DNA from 4 places in the Streptomyces sp. NBC_00663 genome. Region 1 is predicted to be linked to each of the others. Evidence: riboswitches for the same ligand, from Rfam matches in the RefSeq annotation. Region 1 holds a riboswitch; each other region holds the start of a gene.
What was found. Region 1 has a riboswitch for cyclic di-AMP ahead of OG866_RS23295 (M23 family metallopeptidase). Riboswitches for the same ligand answer to the same signal wherever they lie in the genome.

Region 1 (4,151 bases):
CTGGCGGCCCTCTGCCCGCCCTCGCGGACCGCCTTCAGCGTCGGCGCGGTCGTGGTCGCCGCCGACGGCACGGAACTCGCCCGCGGGTATTCGAGGGAGGGCGCCGACCCCGTCGTACACGCGGAGGAGGCCGCTCTGGCGAAGATCGCCGCGGACGACCTCCGGCTGGCGTCGGCGACGGTCTACAGCAGCCTCGAACCGTGCGCCCGCCGCGCCTCCCGTCCGGCACCCTGCGCCCGGCTGATCCTCGACGCCGGGGTGCGGCGCGTGGTGACGACCTGGCGGGAGCCCGACACGTTCGTGACGGCGGCGGACGGGAACGGGTTGCTGGCGGCGGCGGGCGTGGACGTCGTCGTGGTCCCGGAGTACGAGGAGCGGGCGAAGGCGCCGAACAGGCACCTGCTGTCATAGCGTCAGCCGACCGATCGGCCCAACAGATCCTGCGCCCCCGCACCCCCCGGGCCACGCTTCCCCTATGAGGCCCCGACTCACCGCCGCTCTCCTGCTGGTCCCCCTCCTCGCCACCGCCTGCGGGACGACCGGCGCCGACACCCGCACCATGGCCCGCGCCCTCCCCGCGGACGCCGCCTTCACCCACCCCGGTGTCCTCGTCAGCGAGGCGCAGTTGGCGGCCGTGAAGAAGAACGTCACCGCCGGGAAGCAGCCGTGGCTGAAGGCGTACTTCGGGATGCGGGACAGCAAGTACGGGGCGTACAAGTACCAGCCCGAGCCGTACGCGAGTGTCGACTGCCCCGGTGGTGACCATGCCGACCGGCCCGCGCACGGCTGTGTCGAGGAGCGCGAGGACGCGATCGCCGCCTACACCCAGGCCCTTCTCTTCCGGATCACCGGCAAGCGGCAGCACGCCCTGAAGGCCAGGGAGATCCTGGACGCGTGGTCGGCGAAGATGCGTCGGCACACCGAGGAGGACGCCGGGCTTCAGACCGGGTGGGCCGGGTCGACCTGGGCGCGGGCCGCCGAGATCGTCCGGCACAGCCCCGGCGCGGGCTGGCCGGCGGACCGGGTGGCGCGGTTCGAGACCATGCTGCGCACGGCGTATCTGCCGACCGTGACCCGCAAGGTCCCCGACTACAACGGCAACTGGGACCTCGTGATGACCGACGCGGCCATCGGGATCGCCGTCTTCCTGGAGGACCGCAAGGCCTTCGACCACGCCCTCGAACGGTTCCGGGAGCGCGTGCCCGCCTACTTCTACCTGGCGAAGGACGGCACGCTGCCCCTCACCCCCAAGGGGTCGAGCGTCACCACACCGCAGAAGCTGACGGCGTACTGGTTCGGGCAGAGGACGTACAAGGACGGCATGTCCCAGGAGACCTGCCGCAACTTCAAGCACGTCGGCTACTCCATCGCCGCCACCGCCCACATCGCCGAGACGGCCTGGCACCAGGGGATCAACCTCTACGGCGAGATCAAGGACCGGCTGAAGAGCACCCTCGCCTTCCATGCCCGCTACCAGGCCGGCGAGTCCGCGCCCGCGTGGCTGTGCGGCGGGAAGGTGGACCGGACCATGGGCCCGGACCTGGAGGTCGCCCTCAACCACCTGGAGGGCCGCCTCGGCCTCTCCGTCCCGGCGGCCCGCAAACTCGCCGAGGAGACCCGCCCGGCGGGCACCGACAACCTCTTCGTCTCCTGGGAGACCGTGACCCACGCGGGCAATCCGGCCGCCTGAAAAAGCAGGTCAGCAGCGTCGAGGAGCAAGGCGTGCGCGAGCAGCCCCGCGGATGGCGTACTATTGAGTCATCGCCGCGGGGTGGAGCAGCTCGGTAGCTCGCTGGGCTCATAACCCAGAGGTCGCAGGTTCAAATCCTGTCCCCGCTACTGATGGCTCAGGGCCGGAATCCAGTCAATGGATTCCGGCCCTGAGTCGTTTTCCTGGCCGTCACGGTGGTTGTCACGGCGGGTGATCGTGCGACCCCCCTCCGCATAACAACTGACAAACCGTCAGCACCTGTGTGTTTCCTGAGACCGGGTCAACTCGCCCGTTTTTCACCGGTCATGACCCCTACGTCCTGCTGAAAAAGGTTAATGATCAAGCGGAACAGCTTGGAATCAGCACCCCGGGTCTATTAACGTTCGATAACGCAGCGCGGTCGTCCCAGCCGTCACAAGAGTCGGCTCCGTGCGCACGCGCCGAATCCCGCAAGGGAACCGGGGAACCACCAACTTGGGGTGAATCACGCGTAAGTCGCCGTGGCCACGCGGCGGTTATACGCGCGTAGGAGACCTTCCTGCTCCGAACCCGTCAGCTAACCCGGTAGGCGAGAAGGAAGGAAAGGAGCACGCCCACGTGGCGTCAAACCCGCCTGCCCCCGAGGCCCCGTATGTGCCGAGCCAGCGCAGCACCGATGCCTTCGGCTACGGCAGCTACCACCATGACGAGGGTGCGCAGGAGGTCTGGAATCCCACCGAGGACTCCCTCCGGCCGGCTCGCGGCAAGCACCGGGTGGCCAAGCAGCGCGGCGGGGGACTCGCCCGCAGCTCCACCGTCCTGGGCGTCGGTGTCATAGCCGCCGTCGGCGCGGGCGGCATGGCCAGCGCCAACACCGGCAAGTCGCCGGTCTCCATCTCGATGCCCGACCTGCCCTCCGTGGGCGGTGTCTTCGGCGGTGACGACGAGGCCCCCAAGGGTTCCGCCACCGCGCTCAGCAGCCTGGCCACCAGCAGCACGGAGACCGCCGAGAGCGGCTCGGACGCCGGTGAGGCGCTGCGCAACCGGATCATGGCGCAGGCCGAGAGCCAGCAGAACCAGGTCGACAACAAGGTCCAGCTCGCCGCCGAGGCCGAGGTCGCCGAGCAGTCCGCGAAGGCCGAGGCCGCCGCGCTGAAGCAGGCCGCCGACGACGCCGCCGAGGCGAAGAAGGCCGCCGAGGAGAAGGCCGCGAAGGAGGCCGAGGCCAAGCGTCTCGCCGAGCTCGCCAAGCAGTTCACGCTGCCGACCTCCTCGTACACGATCACCTCGACCTTCGGTCAGGCCGGTTCGCTCTGGTCCTCCGGCTACCACACCGGTCTCGACTTCGCGGCGCCCACGGGCACGCTGATCAAGGCCATCCACAGCGGCACCATCACAGAGGCCGGCTGGGCCGGCTCCTACGGCTACCGCACGATCCTCACCCTCGACGACGGCACCGAGCTGTGGTTCTGCCACCAGTCCTCGATCAGCGTCAGCGTCGGCCAGAAGGTCAGCACCGGTGATGTGATCGGACGCGTGGGCGCGACCGGCAACGTGACCGGGGCCCATCTGCACCTGGAGGTCCACCCCGGCGGGGCGGACACCGGCATCGACCCGATGGCGTGGCTGCGCAGCAAGGGCCTCACTCCCTGAGGCGGTTCCCCTTCTGAACCCCGGCGGTCCTGACGCTCACCCCCCGACGTCAGGGCTGCCGGTTTCCCGCGTCCGGAATACCGGCTTCCGGTGCGGGCGTTGATCCCCTACATGACTTCTCTTCGCAAGCTGGGCACGTCCGACCTCGAGGTCTTCCCGCTCTCCCTCGGCGGCAACGTCTTCGGCTGGACCGCCGACGAGGCGCAGTCCTTCGCCGTCCTCGACGCCTACGCCGCCGCGGGCGGCAACTTCGTCGACACCGCCGACTCCTACTCGGCATGGGTGGAGGGCAACTCGGGCGGCGAGTCCGAGACGATCATCGGCAGGTGGCTCAAGGCGCGCGGCAACCGCGAGGACGTCGTGATCGCCACGAAGGTCAGCCAGCACCCGGAGTTCCAGGGCCTGACGGCCGCCAACATCAAGGCCGCCGCGGACGCCTCCCTGCGCCGCCTGGGCACCGACCACATCGACCTCTACTACACCCACTTCGACAAGCCCGAAGTGCCGGTCGAGGAGATCATCGGCGCGCTGGACGAACTGGTCAGGGCGGGCAAGGTGCGGCACATCGCCGCCTCCAACATCTCGGCCGAGCGGCTGGAGAAGTCGCTGGCCTTCTCCGAGCGCGAGGGCCTGGCCCGCTACGTGGCACTCCAGCCGCACTACAACCTGGTCTCGCGTGACACCTACGAGGGTGAGCTCCAGGACCTGGCGGAGCGCACCGGCCTCGCCGCTGTCCCGTACTTCTCGCTCGCGTCCGGGTTCCTCACCGGCAAGTACCGCGAGGGCGAGGTGGTGGAGGGCGCCCGGG
Region 2 (4,151 bases), 3.7 Mb from region 1:
GCCACCTGGACCCTGCCCGACCGTGAGGACTGGCGGCTCTCCCAGCTGCACGGCCGCTGGGCCGCCGAGTCCCGGCTCGTACGCTCCCCCCTCACCTACGGTGAGAAGGTCATCGGCAGCCGCCGCGGCCACACCGGCCACCAGCACCTGCCCTGGGTCGCCCTCGACTCCGACGCCACCGAGGAGCGCGGCGAGGTCTACGGCTGCGCCCTCGGCTGGTCCGGCTCCTGGCGGATCGCGGTGGCCCAGCTCCCCGACGCGCGCGTGCAGATCACCGGCGGTGCCGGATACGACGACTCGGGGCTGCTGCGCCTCGTGGCGGGCGAGTCGTTCACCACGCCCGTCTTCGCCGGTCTGTGGAGCGAGGGCGGGTTCGGCGGCGCCAGTCGCGCGTGGCACGCCTACCAGCGGGCCTACGTCATCCCGGACGCGGAGCAGGACCGGCCGGTGCTGTTCAACTCCTGGGAGGCCACCGAGTTCGACATCTCGGAGGAGCAGCAGGAAGCCCTCGCGCGGCGGGCCGCGGCCATCGGCGTCGAGTTGTTCGTGGTCGACGACGGCTGGTTCGGCGCCCGTACCAGCGACCGCGCCGGACTCGGCGACTGGACGGTCAACCGCGACCGCTTCCCGGGCGGCCTGAAGCCCCTCGCCGAATCCGTGCACGCCCTCGGCATGCAGTTCGGCATCTGGGTCGAGCCCGAGATGGTCAACCCCGACAGCGACCTGTACCGGGCACACCCGGACTGGGTGCAGTTCCAACCGGGACGAAAGCGGACGGAACTGCGCAACCAGCTCGTCCTCAACCTCGCGCGCGAGGACGTCCAGGAGTACCTCTGGGGGCAGCTCGACGCCCTGCTGTCCAGCGCCCCGATCGACTATGTGAAGTGGGACTTCAACCGCTGCTTCACGGATGCGGGCTGGCCGAGCGAGTCCTACCCGCAGCGGCTCTGGGTCGACCATGTGCACGCCTTCTACGCCCTGTTGGACCGGCTGCGGGCCGCGCACCCCGGCGTCGCCTTCGAGTCCTGCTCAGGTGGCGGCGGCCGGATCGACCTCGGCGTGATGAGCCGCACGGACCAGGTGTGGACCTCCGACAACACCGACCCCCTCGACCGGCTCTCGATCCAGCACGGCTTCAGCCAGCTCCACCCCGCGCGCGCGATGGCGGCCTGGGTCACCGACAGTCCGAACGCCATGCTCAACGGCCGGGTCAGCTCGCTGCGCTTCCGCTTCGTCAGCGCCATGGCCGGTGTGCTCGGCGTCGGCGGCGACCTCACGCAGTGGACCGAGGAGGAGCTCGCCGAGGCCCGCGACTGGGTGGAGCTCTACAAGGACATCCGGCCCCTCGTGCAACGCGGCGAGCAGTACCGGCTGCGGGCCCCGAGCGGCGGACTGAGCGCCGTGCAGTACGTCCTCGGGGACGAGACCGTCGTCCTCGCCTGGCTTCAGGCGCAGCACTACGGCGAACCCGTCCCGGCGCTGCGCCTGCGGGGCCTCGACCCGACGGCGTCGTATGAATGCCGTGAAACGGGCGAAATTCTCAGAGGTGCCGTATTGCAGCATCACGGGCTGCGGGTGGGATTGCGGGGCGATCTGGATGCGGCAGTTCTCCGACTGCGTCGCATCTGAGCTTTCTGTCCGAATTGGCGTCTTCCGTGGCCTTCATTCCAACTCGCTCTGGAATAAGGGGAGCTGTGTAAACGGCACGTGAGGAGCGTCATATCGGTGACCCTGCGTCGTCCGTCATGTTCACGTAATGCGCCTTCAAATGCTGGGGTTTGCCTTTCGGGAAGTGGCACCAATGCACGGAGGGTGACCGGGAAATTCACAGCGGATCAAGAGGAATGCAATCGTCCTGGAACCCCTTACTTGTCCCTTTGCGTCTTCCTCGCTTACGTTCGCCACCAATCCGGACGGACGCCCAATCCTGCCGCCGCCCGGAATCCGCGCAACTCACCCGTGAACGGCAGGAGCGGGGGACCCACAGGTACGAATGCCTGGGCCGGTCTTCCGGAACAGGCTTGGGGTTAAGGCGCACCTCGGTGCGTCCGGGCATCTCCAGTCCGCACCCGACAGCTCACCTCGTAGGCGCCGGAGAGGAATTCGCCATGCCCGCGAAGGGTAAGCACCGCCGCCCGAGGTCCCAGCGCCTCACCCGCTCGATCGCCGTCGCCGGTACCGGTGGCGCCGCACTCGCCCTGCCTCTGATGGGTGCCGCCGGCGCCCACGCGGCCACCCCGCAGTCCGTCTCGCAGTCGGTTTCGGAAAAGGCCGCCCAGTCCCTTCCGGTGGTCGAGAAGACGGCCACCGAGAAGGCCGCGCAGAAGAAGGGTGCCGCGAACACCGCGACCGTGCGCACCTATTCGGTGCGGGCGGGCGACTACCTCTCGAAGATCGCCGACGAGCAGAACGTCACCGGCGGCTGGAAGAAGCTGTACTCGGACAACCGCGAGGCCGTCGGGTCCGACCCGTCGCTCATCCACCCGGGCCTGAAGCTCACGCTGGGCAAGAAGGCGGCGGCGAGCACGGACAAGTCGGCGAGCGCGGAGAAGTCCGCGAGCTCCGACAAGTCCACGAGTGCCGAGAAGTCCTCGTCCTCCTCGGACACGACGACGGCCACCCGGAGCAGCGAGTCGACCAGCACCGCCGGCTCCAGCGGCTACACCCTCCCCGTGGTCGGCGCCACCGTCGGCACCGCCTACCACACGGCGGGCAGCATGTGGTCCAGCGGCTACCACACGGGCACCGACTTCGTCGTCCCGACCGGCACCTCGCTGAAGGCCGTGGCCGCGGGCACCGTCGTCTCCGCCGGCTGGGGCGGCGCGTACGGCAACCAGGTCGTCATCAAGCTGGCCGACGGCTACTACGCGCAGTACGCCCACCTGTCCGCGCTCTCGGTCTCGTCCGGACAGACCGTCACCGAGGGCCAGCAGATCGGCCTCTCCGGCGCCACCGGCAACGTCACCGGACCGCACCTCCACTTCGAGATCCGCACCACGCCGGACTACGGCTCGGACGTGGACCCGGTCGCGTACCTCCGCTCGAAGGGTGTCGCCGTCGGCTGACGCTCCCCCCGATGCCACCGAAGGCCGGACCCCGATCCCCGGGTCCGGCCTTCGGTGTTGGGTCTTGCCGTTTCATGATCGCTTCATTGCGGTCTTGTGGCGCGGCTGTCCAAACCGTCGACAGGGAGGGGAGGGTGGGACCACAGTGATCTCCGAAGCGATGCAAGCGCTTTCTACGCACATCCGCGTCCGCATCCGCACCCGCATCCGGAGGTCCCCGTGCCCGGCGTCGACCGACGCACCGTCATCAAAGGCGCCGCAGCCGCGGCCGCCGCGGCCCAGTTCTCCTGGGCCCTGTCCCGCACCGCCACCGCGGCGGACGCCGACGACACCGAACTGCGCTGGCTGGAGGGCTCGGCCCCCGACGTCCACGCCGGTGCCACCTGGGGCGTGCCCTGGGCGCGCGGGGCGTACCGGCCGGAGCAGCCGTTCCGGCTGACGACCGCCGCCGGTGACGACGTTCCCGTCCAGAGCTGGGTCACCGGCTACTGGCCCGACGGCTCGGTGAAGTGGACGGCCCACGCCCTCGCGCCCGGCGCGCCGAAGGCCTCCGCCTACAAGCTGGCGGCGGGCACCCCGGCCGCGCCGGAACGGAAGGTCACGGTCACCCGCTCCGCGGGCCGCGTGGAGGTGTCGACCGGTGTGATCACGGCCGTGTTCGGCGCGAAGGGGTCCGACACCGTCGTACGGAGCGTGCGGCGGGGCTCGGCCGAGATCGCCCGGGACGGAAAGCTGGTCGCGCTGCGGCAGGAGTCCGTACGGGACGGGGCGGACGTCGCGCGCTTCCTGGGCCGGATCGAGAAGGTCGAGGTGGAGCAGGACGGACCGGTCCGGGCCGTCGTCCGGGTCGAGGGCCGGCACCGGCACGGCGGCCGCGACTGGCTGCCGTTCGTCCTGCGGTTCGCCTTCTTCGCGGGAGCCGAGTCCTTCCGGCTCGTCCACACCTTCGTCTGGGACGGCGAGCAGACGCCCGGCTCCGACGAGGGCGACTTCCTGCGCGGTCTCGGCGTGCGCTTCACCGTGCCGCTGAGCGATCAGCCCTACGACCGCCATGTGCGGTTCGCCGACTCCGACGGCGGCCTGTTC
Region 3 (4,151 bases), 2.3 Mb from region 1:
TACCGGACGTTCCATCCCTACGATCACGGTCATGAGCGCTTCCCCCATCGCTTGTGAGCCGAATCAGTGGTGATTTCTGCGAAGCTAGCTACAAGGTGCTCATGCGCTTCCTCGATGGCAGCGACCGCCCCGCTTGAACCAGTGGAGCCAGGACGCCCCTGGACGGTCATCGTGAGGAAATTTCCCGCCTGTCCAGTGAGCAGGCTTCCAGATTCAATCGCCGCACGCAAAAAGAAATTTCGCCCGCTCTGAAACTCCTCGATTGGGAAGTCAAAAACGATTTGCGAATTTACAGGCTTTCCAAGGTGGTGCAGAGCGAAGTCCGGCCACGTATGGAACACATCGTGAGGATCCAGAGGGTCTCCGGACTCACCAGCGAGAGCGTTGACGTAGCTTAGCTCGGCATGAATAACCTCTAGCTTTGCACCGAAAGCGCGATCAACAAAATTAGCCAACTCGTCAAGACGCTTCTTAAGTTTGGAAAGTACATAACCGAAGCGTGGATACGGAGTACCGTCCCCAACGTCACGCCAATTTACAATCAGCCTGTCTTGCTGGAGTTGAACCAAGTCCCTCCCGGAGTCGTCAAGAAACCAGTATCGCGCGGCCGGCAACGACGCAAGATCCAGCTTGATCTTCGGCCCCGGCCCGACGTTTGGTTCCATACCAGGAAGTGGTGGATGCTCCTCTACATTGGGTAGCTCGGCCCTCCACGTTTCGTATAGCGGCGTCAACTTCAGGCCATGGATTCCGGTGATCCGCCGGAATTGCAGACCACACGCCACCTCCACAACAGGCGGACGCGCAAAGTCTGGCAGTTCCCTCACGTCGGCCTCCCTGATGCGGGAAGAGGACCCAGCAATACGCTCGCCCCCCTCCCCTTGAGCCTGCCCGCTTTCAGTGCGGCAGCACCCTTCGCCTACTACTTGGCTGAAGAGTATGGGCTGGGGCGGTCACTGTCGACGCGAACATGTGATTTGAGTCACTCGAAGTGACTAACCGGCCACATTATTGATCACCCACATCTCGGATCCGTTCACGTGTTCGACCCAGACGGCACCTTCCGAAGTCGCCGGGGCGCGGTCGGCCCGCCACGCTTCGACTCGCGCCCATCCGCGGCCGAACGGGGGGCGTGGCGCTACACAGCGTCATTATCTGATCTTTATAGGCGCGATCGTTATAGTCAGATTTTTTTCCTGACGTTGAGTCAATAGGCTTACTGCCAGCCCGTTTAGACGTTCGTTCGACACCCTCCGGACGCGCTGTGTGTGAGTCACAGCACGTAGCGGCTCTCCCATTGGATTTACTCGTCTTTGAGGTGGAGGATCTCCCATCACAAGCCCTCACTGACGTAGGTGAGGCCGCCCAGGCGGACGCTGAGTCCTGCCGCTGCCTGGACGCCGAGTTCCGTACACATGGAGCGCGGCAGGAGTGGGGGACCCAGCAACACCGGGCGCCGGAGCAAACCTCCGGGCAGCCCTTGGGGTGAAGCTGCGGCAACGCAGCCGGGCATCTTCGCCAGCCCGAATCCGACAGGTCATCCTTCACAGGCGGCTTAAATGAAGGGTGAAGGCAGTCATGTCTGCGTTGCCGAACAACCCGCCCGTCCCCAGGGCGTCTTACGCTCCGGGGTTTGAGGCAGTGTTCGCAGTCATGTTTTCGATCATCGCGGGCCTCTACGCCAGCATCATCCATCACGTGCCGATGGACTTGTGGCTGGTCAAAGCCCTGGAGTTCGGGATGAATGCCGGGTGCGGCACGATCGTGATGGCATTCATCATCCTGACGTACGCGTGGAACGAGCAGTGATACGAACCTCGTAGCCGTATCCATGAGGCTCTGCCCTTAGCTCCGGAGCGTTTGGCCTGGGGCCCTCAGCGATCCTGAGATGAGCTTCGCTTGTGCCCAGATGAGAGACCGCCCACAAGAGCGGGCTCATCTGGGCATCACGTTACGCCTGAGCCAGATAGGGATCATCTAGCGTGTAGGTGCTCAACAGGAGGGCCCGGACACTCTGTCCGGGCCCTTTGCGTTGGCTGCCTCCAGACTCGTTCCGGTCTCGCAGCACGCGGGGCCAACTACCCGCCCCACCACCGGCTCTGTACCGTGAAAACCGGCCCCCACCATCCAGCAGGAGGCAACACGCAATGCGTGGTCTTGGAGATCACCTCAGCATCGGTGAACGCATCGCGTTCTACCGGAAGCGTCGCGGCTACACGCAAGAGGTGCTCGCTGGCCTGGTTGGCCGTAGCACTGACTGGTTGGCAAAGATCGAGACAGGGCGCCGGAAGCCCCCTCGCATCGACATGCTCGCTGAGCTGGCTCGCATCCTGCGCGTTCCCCTCGGAGACCTGCTCGGTCAGACCGTGCTCATGGAGGACGAGAAGCAGCAGGACGACGTACCGGCCGTACGCGACGCGCTCATGAGCCCGCGTCGGCTTTCTCGTCTGCTCTTCGGGCCCGAGGCTGAGGTGCAGCTCCCCACGCCGGCACCCGTGGCTGTACGTGTGGAGCAAGCATGGAACGACTACCAGCGTGGTCGACTCGGCGGCGTCATATCTGCGCTCCCCGCGCTCCTTCAGACTGCGCAAGAGTTGGAGGAGCGAGCCGCACGGCGCGGCGAGGACCGTAGCGACTGCTGGGCAGTGTCAGCCCGTACCCATCACCTCGCAGCTACGACACTCGCGAAGATCGGCGAATCGGACATCTCGTGGCTCGCCGCAGAGCGCGCGATGCGTGCCGCTGACGAGTCTGACGACCCGCTCGTGTTGGCGTCCGCGGCACGGTCCGGCACTCACGCCCTTCTGGCTAACGGCCGGTACGACGACGCGTTGGAGCTGGGTAACACGGCCGCAGCGTGGCTGTCGTCCCAGGTGACCGACAACAACCCCGCGGCACTCAGCTTGCTGGGGATGATCCACCTACGTGCCGCCGTGGCAGCGGCGCGCCACCAGGACCGGCCCACTGCAACCGGTCTTCTGGACCGAGCCGAGGCACTCGCGGAGGATCTCGGCTCAGATGAGAACTATTGGCAGACAGGCTTCGGACCCACGAACGTCCTGCTTCACCGCCTGTCCGTCGAGCTGGACCTCGACAACGTCTCGTACGTGGTGGAACACGGCCGGATCAACGTCGACCACATGCCACAGGAACGCAGCGTGTCGCACCGCATCGACTTCGCGCGTGCCCTGTCGCTCAACGGACAGGGCGATGAGGCATTCACGGAACTCCGCACGGCTGAGCGCACATCGCCACAGCTCGTGCGCAACAATCCCAGGGTGCGCGAGACACTGCGGGATCTGATCAAACAATCACCGGTCACCGGCGGCTCGCGATCGTCTGAGGTGTTCGTGATGGCTCAACGGTGCAGGGCGGTGCAGTGAGTTCAGGCAAGCGCGGGGTGCTCGGAGTCGTCGGGTCCGCGGCCGGAGGCGTGGAGGTGCTGCGCACTGGCCTGGTTGAGCCTGCGATGGAGCGCGGATGGCAGGTGGCCGTCACACTCACGCCGACCGCAGGTCAGTGGCTGCGATTGAGCGGCGAGGTGGAGCAGTTGGAGAAGCTGACCGGACTGCCTGTGCGCGATGAGCCGCGCTTGCCCGGCGAGGCCCGACGTCATCCGCCGGTTGACTGCTATGTGGTCGCTCCCGCGTCGGCAAACATGGTGGCGAAGCTCGCCATGGGCCTGATGGATAACCAGGCTCTGACACAAGTGGGCGAGGCGATCGGCACCCTCGGATTGCCCGTGGTCGTCTTCCCTCGGGTGAACGCGGCTCACTCCCGTCACCCGGCATGGCAGCACCACATCGACACCCTCCTGGCGGGGGACGTGCGTATCGTCGGCGGGCCGGACGTCTGGCCGCTGCACGAGCCGCGCGAAGCGCCGGCGGGGCGCGAACTCCCGTGGGGGGCAGTGCTGGATGCTGTGGACGACGTTACGAGGTGACGAGTCGTCAACCCGTGTGACCTGCAAGGAAAGTGGACCCGGACAGTCTGTCCGGGTCCACTGCCGTTCCCGGCTACATGCTCATTGGCATGTCAGGGATCACGGAGCGAAGCGGCGAGTGGGAAGGCATGACTCCTGCTGAACTCGCTTGGATCAAAGCGAGTTTGAGCGAGGCGCGCGTCAAGGTCGAACGACTGCTGAGGCGGGC
Region 4 (4,151 bases), 600 kb from region 1:
GCGCAAGGCGGAGTTGATGACGCATCTGCTCAACATCGACCCGCCGGACCACACGAGGCTGCGCCGGCTCGTCAGCAAGGCGTTCACGCCGCGCAGGGTCGCCGAGTTCGCCCCGCGCGTGCAGGAGTTGACCGATCAGCTGATCGACCGGTTCGCCGCTCAGGGTTCCGCCGACCTCATCCACGACTTCGCCTTCCCGCTCCCCATCTACGCCATCTGCGACCTGCTCGGCGTCCCACGCGAGGACCAGGACGACTTCCGGGACTGGGCCGGAATGATGATCCGGCACGGGGGAGGGCCGCGCGGCGGGGTCGCGCGCTCGGTGAAGAAGATGCGCGGGTATCTGCTGGAGCTCATCCACCGCAAGCGCGAGAGCCTCCCCGCCGACCCCGTCCCCGGCGAGGACCTGATCTCCGGCCTTATCCGGGCCTCCGACCACGGCGAGCACCTCACCGAGAACGAGGCCGCGGCGATGGCCTTCATCCTTTTGTTCGCGGGGTTCGAAACCACGGTCAATTTGGTGGGTAATGGTCTGTTTGCTCTGATGACCCACCCCGACCAGCGTGCCCGCCTCCAGGACTCCCTCGCCGCCGGCGAGACCGGCCTCCTGGAGACCGGTGTCGAGGAACTCCTGCGCTACGACGGCCCGGTGGAGCTCGCCACATGGCGCTTCGCCACCCAGCCGCTCACCGTCGGAGGGCAGGACATCGCCCCCGGCGATCCCGTGCTCGTCGTGCTCGCCGCCGCCGACCGGGACCCCGCGCGGTTCGCCGACCCCGACACCCTCGACCTGTCCCGCCGTGACAACCAGCATCTCGGCTATGGCCACGGCATCCACTACTGCCTCGGCGCACCGCTCGCCCGGCTGGAGGGTCAGACCGCGCTCGCCACTCTGCTCACCCGGCTCCCCGACCTCCGACTCGCGGTGGATTCAGCCGATTTGAGATGGCGCGGCGGTCTCATCATGCGTGGGCTGCGGACGTTGCCGGTCGAGTTCACGCCGACCTCGTAGCCGGGTTCGCGCCAACTCGGCCATGAGTGCAGGTCGTTGTAAACGTGACACGCTCTCATGTCTGTGATCTTCACGTGATCTGCGCGGCATTAACTTGTGACAAGTGATCGTCTGCCGATACGTTCACCAACCAGCGTGGCGCCCAGCCTCACTCGCCACGCCGGTCACCGCTGTCTCGCGAAAGGTCCCCGCATGCTCACCGGGAACGGTCGTCACCGTCGCCCCCGCCAGGCTCCGGCACTTCTCGTCGCGGCCGGAGTGACCGGCTCCGCCATCGCGATCCCGCTGCTCGCCGCCACCGCCGCGAGCGCGGCCGACGGAAGCACCTGGGACAAGGTCGCCAAGTGCGAGACCGATGGCTCCTGGAGCCAGAACAACGGTGACGGTACCTACGGCGGGCTCAGCCTCTCCCAGGAGGACTGGGAGAAGTACGGCGGCCTCGACTACGCCCCGACCGCCGACCTGGCCAGCCGCAACCAGCAGATAGCCGTCGCCGAGAAGGTCCTCGCGGACCAGGGTGTCGGCGTCTGGGGCGCCTGTGGGCTGCTCAACGGGCTGAGCAAGGACTCCGGGTCGGCCGATGTCGACACGGGTGTCGGAAGCGGCTCGTCCGGCGCGGACACCTCCGAGTCCGATGCGTCCGGATCAGGGTCGGAATCATCCGGGTTGCCCAACTCCTCGGAGTCCGACTCGTCGGGCGACACCTCCACCGACGCCTCCGGCGATGCGTCCGACGGCGCCTCCGGCGATGCCTCCGCCTCGCCCTCCGCCTCACCGGACAAGTCTTCCAAGTCGGACACTTCCGACTCCGGTCCGGCCGATTCACAGTCGCCGGACAGCTCACCCACAGTTCCGGCCAATGAGGTCGAATCGGACAACTCGTGGCAGGAAGGCGGCTCTTCGAGCCTCGTCGACATCGGCGCTCTCGGTGCCGACGCCGAGGACGGCACGGACGCCGCCGCAGATGCCACCGCGGGCACCGGACGGCATCGTGGCGCGAGCGCCGCCGAGAAGGCGTACGCCGTCCGCGAGGGCGACACGCTCGCCTCCATCGCCGACTCCCTTGGACTCGACGGCGGATGGCGCCGGCTCTACGCCGTGAACAAGAAGGTCATCGGCGCCGACCCGAGCGCCATCATGCCCGGTCAGACCCTCGTAGTCAGGTCTGAATAGGGCGAAAACCGGCGGGAGTTCACGTCATGCTTCGCGCTGAATGTCCGTTTTGGCGAAAGTGTGGGATGAGTCTCAGAAGCCCTGATCGTCTTTGAAATTCCCCGGATTCCGTGGCTACGGTCAACACCGCTCGTCACCGCGAGCCCCGGCTGCCGCAACGCCGAATCCTGCCAGCGGCCGTCCGGGAACAGTCGTCGCGTCAAGCGCCGTAGGCAGGAGCGGGGGACCCAAGGTAAGTGCCGGGCCCAGCAGTTCACGCTGGACCGGCTTGGGGTGAAGCCGCGCATCGGGAGATGCGCGGCCGGGCAACTCAACCGGCCCGAACCCGACAGCTCACCTCGCAGGCGTCGGTGAGGGGATCCACCATGCTGTTTTCCGGCAAGGGCAAGCACCGTCGTCCGTCCAAGGCCACCCGCGTCGCCGCGCTCGCCGGCGTCACCGGTGTCGCCATCGCCGCCCCGCTGATGGCGGCCGGCAACGCCTCCGCCGCCACCGCCTCCGAGTGGGACGCCGTCGCCCAGTGCGAGTCGGGCGGCAACTGGTCCATCAACACCGGCAACGGCTACTACGGCGGTCTCCAGTTCTCCGCCTCGACCTGGGCCGCGTACGGCGGCACGGCGTACGCCTCCACCGCCGACCAGGCCTCCAAGTCGCAGCAGATCGAGATCGCCGAGAAGGTCCTCGCCTCCCAGGGCAAGGGCGCCTGGCCGACCTGTGGTGTGGGCCTGTCCGGCGCCACCTACAGCGGCGGCAGCAGCTCGTCCTCCTCCGGCTCCTCCAGCTCGTCGAGCGACAGCAGCACCAGCACCCGTTCCTCCGAGCAGTCGACGTCCCGTTCCTCGGAGCGCACGACCGCCAAGAAGACCGTCACCACCCCGACCGGCAAGAAGGTCAAGAAGGGCGACGGCGAGTACAAGGTCGTCAAGGGTGACACCCTCAGCTCCATCGCCGAGAAGCACCAGGTGAAGGGCGGCTGGCAGAAGCTGTTCAAGCTGAACAAGGACATCATCACCGACGCCGACTTCATCTACCCGGGCCAGCAGCTGCACCTCAAGTAAGAGGCACGGGCCAGGCCCAGCTGAACCACAGCGCCCTCACATCCGTGGTCCTCATACTGAAGGCCTCGTGAGGGTCCCCCCGTCCCCACGGGCTCCCCGCTCCGGTGCGTGTTCCCCCGTACGCACCGGGGCGGGGTTTTTTCTGCGCCGGTTTCCGCCAGGTTTCCGAAACCGTCTTTGTTCCGTTCGGAAACAATTTACTCTCGGTTCTGTCCACGGGGCGGTCCACGCGGTGGCCGATGGCCCGGAGCCGGTTAGGCTCGGTCTCGCAGAACCCACCGCGGTCCCGGCGGACCGTGTCACATCCCAAGAAGGAGATGCTCGTGCCGTCCATCGACGTCGTCGTAGCCCGGGAAATCCTGGACTCCCGAGGCAACCCCACGGTCGAGGTCGAGGTCGGCCTCGACGACGGCAGCACGGGTCGTGCCGCCGTCCCCTCCGGCGCCTCCACGGGCGCCTTCGAGGCCATCGAGCTTCGCGACGGTGACCCGAACCGCTACATGGGCAAGGGTGTCGAGAAGGCCGTCCTCGCCGTCATCGAGCAGATCGGCCCGGAGCTGGTCGGCTACGACGCCACCGAGCAGCGCCTGATCGACCAGGCCATGTTCGACCTGGACGCCACCGACAACAAGGGCTCCCTCGGCGCCAACGCCATCCTCGGCGTCTCCCTCGCCGTCGCCCACGCCGCCTCCGAGGCCAGCGACCTCCCGCTCTTCCGCTACCTGGGCGGCCCGAACGCGCACCTGCTGCCGGTGCCGATGATGAACATCCTGAACGGTGGCTCGCACGCCGACTCCAACGTGGACATCCAGGAGTTCATGATCGCCCCGATCGGCGCGGAGTCCTTCTCCGAGGCGCTGCGCTGGGGCGCCGAGGTCTACCACACCCTCAAGAAGGTGCTGAAGACC

Region 2: another riboswitch for cyclic di-AMP. It lies ahead of OG866_RS06490 (M23 family metallopeptidase); the one in region 1 lies ahead of OG866_RS23295 (M23 family metallopeptidase).
Region 3: another riboswitch for cyclic di-AMP. It lies ahead of OG866_RS12250 (hypothetical protein); the one in region 1 lies ahead of OG866_RS23295 (M23 family metallopeptidase).
Region 4: another riboswitch for cyclic di-AMP. It lies ahead of OG866_RS25935 (transglycosylase family protein); the one in region 1 lies ahead of OG866_RS23295 (M23 family metallopeptidase).

The regions. Positions count from the first base shown of each region.
Region 1 covers NZ_CP109027.1:5,082,323-5,086,473, forward strand. The annotation lists gene OG866_RS23280 (dihydrofolate reductase family protein) at 1-411, shown strand, start outside; gene OG866_RS23285 (alginate lyase family protein) at 476-1,690, shown strand; tRNA gene OG866_RS23290 (tRNA-Met) at 1,766-1,839, shown strand; cyclic di-AMP (ydaO/yuaA leader) riboswitch at 2,140-2,297, shown strand; gene OG866_RS23295 (M23 family metallopeptidase) at 2,309-3,343, shown strand; gene OG866_RS23300 (aldo/keto reductase) at 3,455-4,151, shown strand, end outside.
Region 2 covers NZ_CP109027.1:1,418,538-1,422,688, reverse strand. The annotation lists gene OG866_RS06495 (alpha-galactosidase) at 1-1,629, shown strand, start outside; cyclic di-AMP (ydaO/yuaA leader) riboswitch at 1,936-2,106, shown strand; gene OG866_RS06490 (M23 family metallopeptidase) at 2,109-3,065, shown strand; gene OG866_RS06485 (exo-rhamnogalacturonan lyase family protein) at 3,285-4,151, shown strand, end outside.
Region 3 covers NZ_CP109027.1:2,757,918-2,762,068, forward strand. The annotation lists gene OG866_RS12240 (hypothetical protein) at 1-33, opposite strand, end outside; gene OG866_RS12245 (TIGR04255 family protein) at 30-827, opposite strand; cyclic di-AMP (ydaO/yuaA leader) riboswitch at 1,389-1,569, shown strand; gene OG866_RS12250 (hypothetical protein) at 1,579-1,809, shown strand; gene OG866_RS12255 (helix-turn-helix domain-containing protein) at 2,148-3,383, shown strand; gene OG866_RS12260 (flavoprotein) at 3,434-3,943, shown strand.
Region 4 covers NZ_CP109027.1:5,686,865-5,691,015, forward strand. The annotation lists gene OG866_RS25925 (cytochrome P450 family protein) at 1-1,012, shown strand, start outside; gene OG866_RS25930 (LysM peptidoglycan-binding domain-containing protein) at 1,205-2,185, shown strand; cyclic di-AMP (ydaO/yuaA leader) riboswitch at 2,380-2,547, shown strand; gene OG866_RS25935 (transglycosylase family protein) at 2,551-3,243, shown strand; gene eno (phosphopyruvate hydratase) at 3,561-4,151, shown strand, end outside.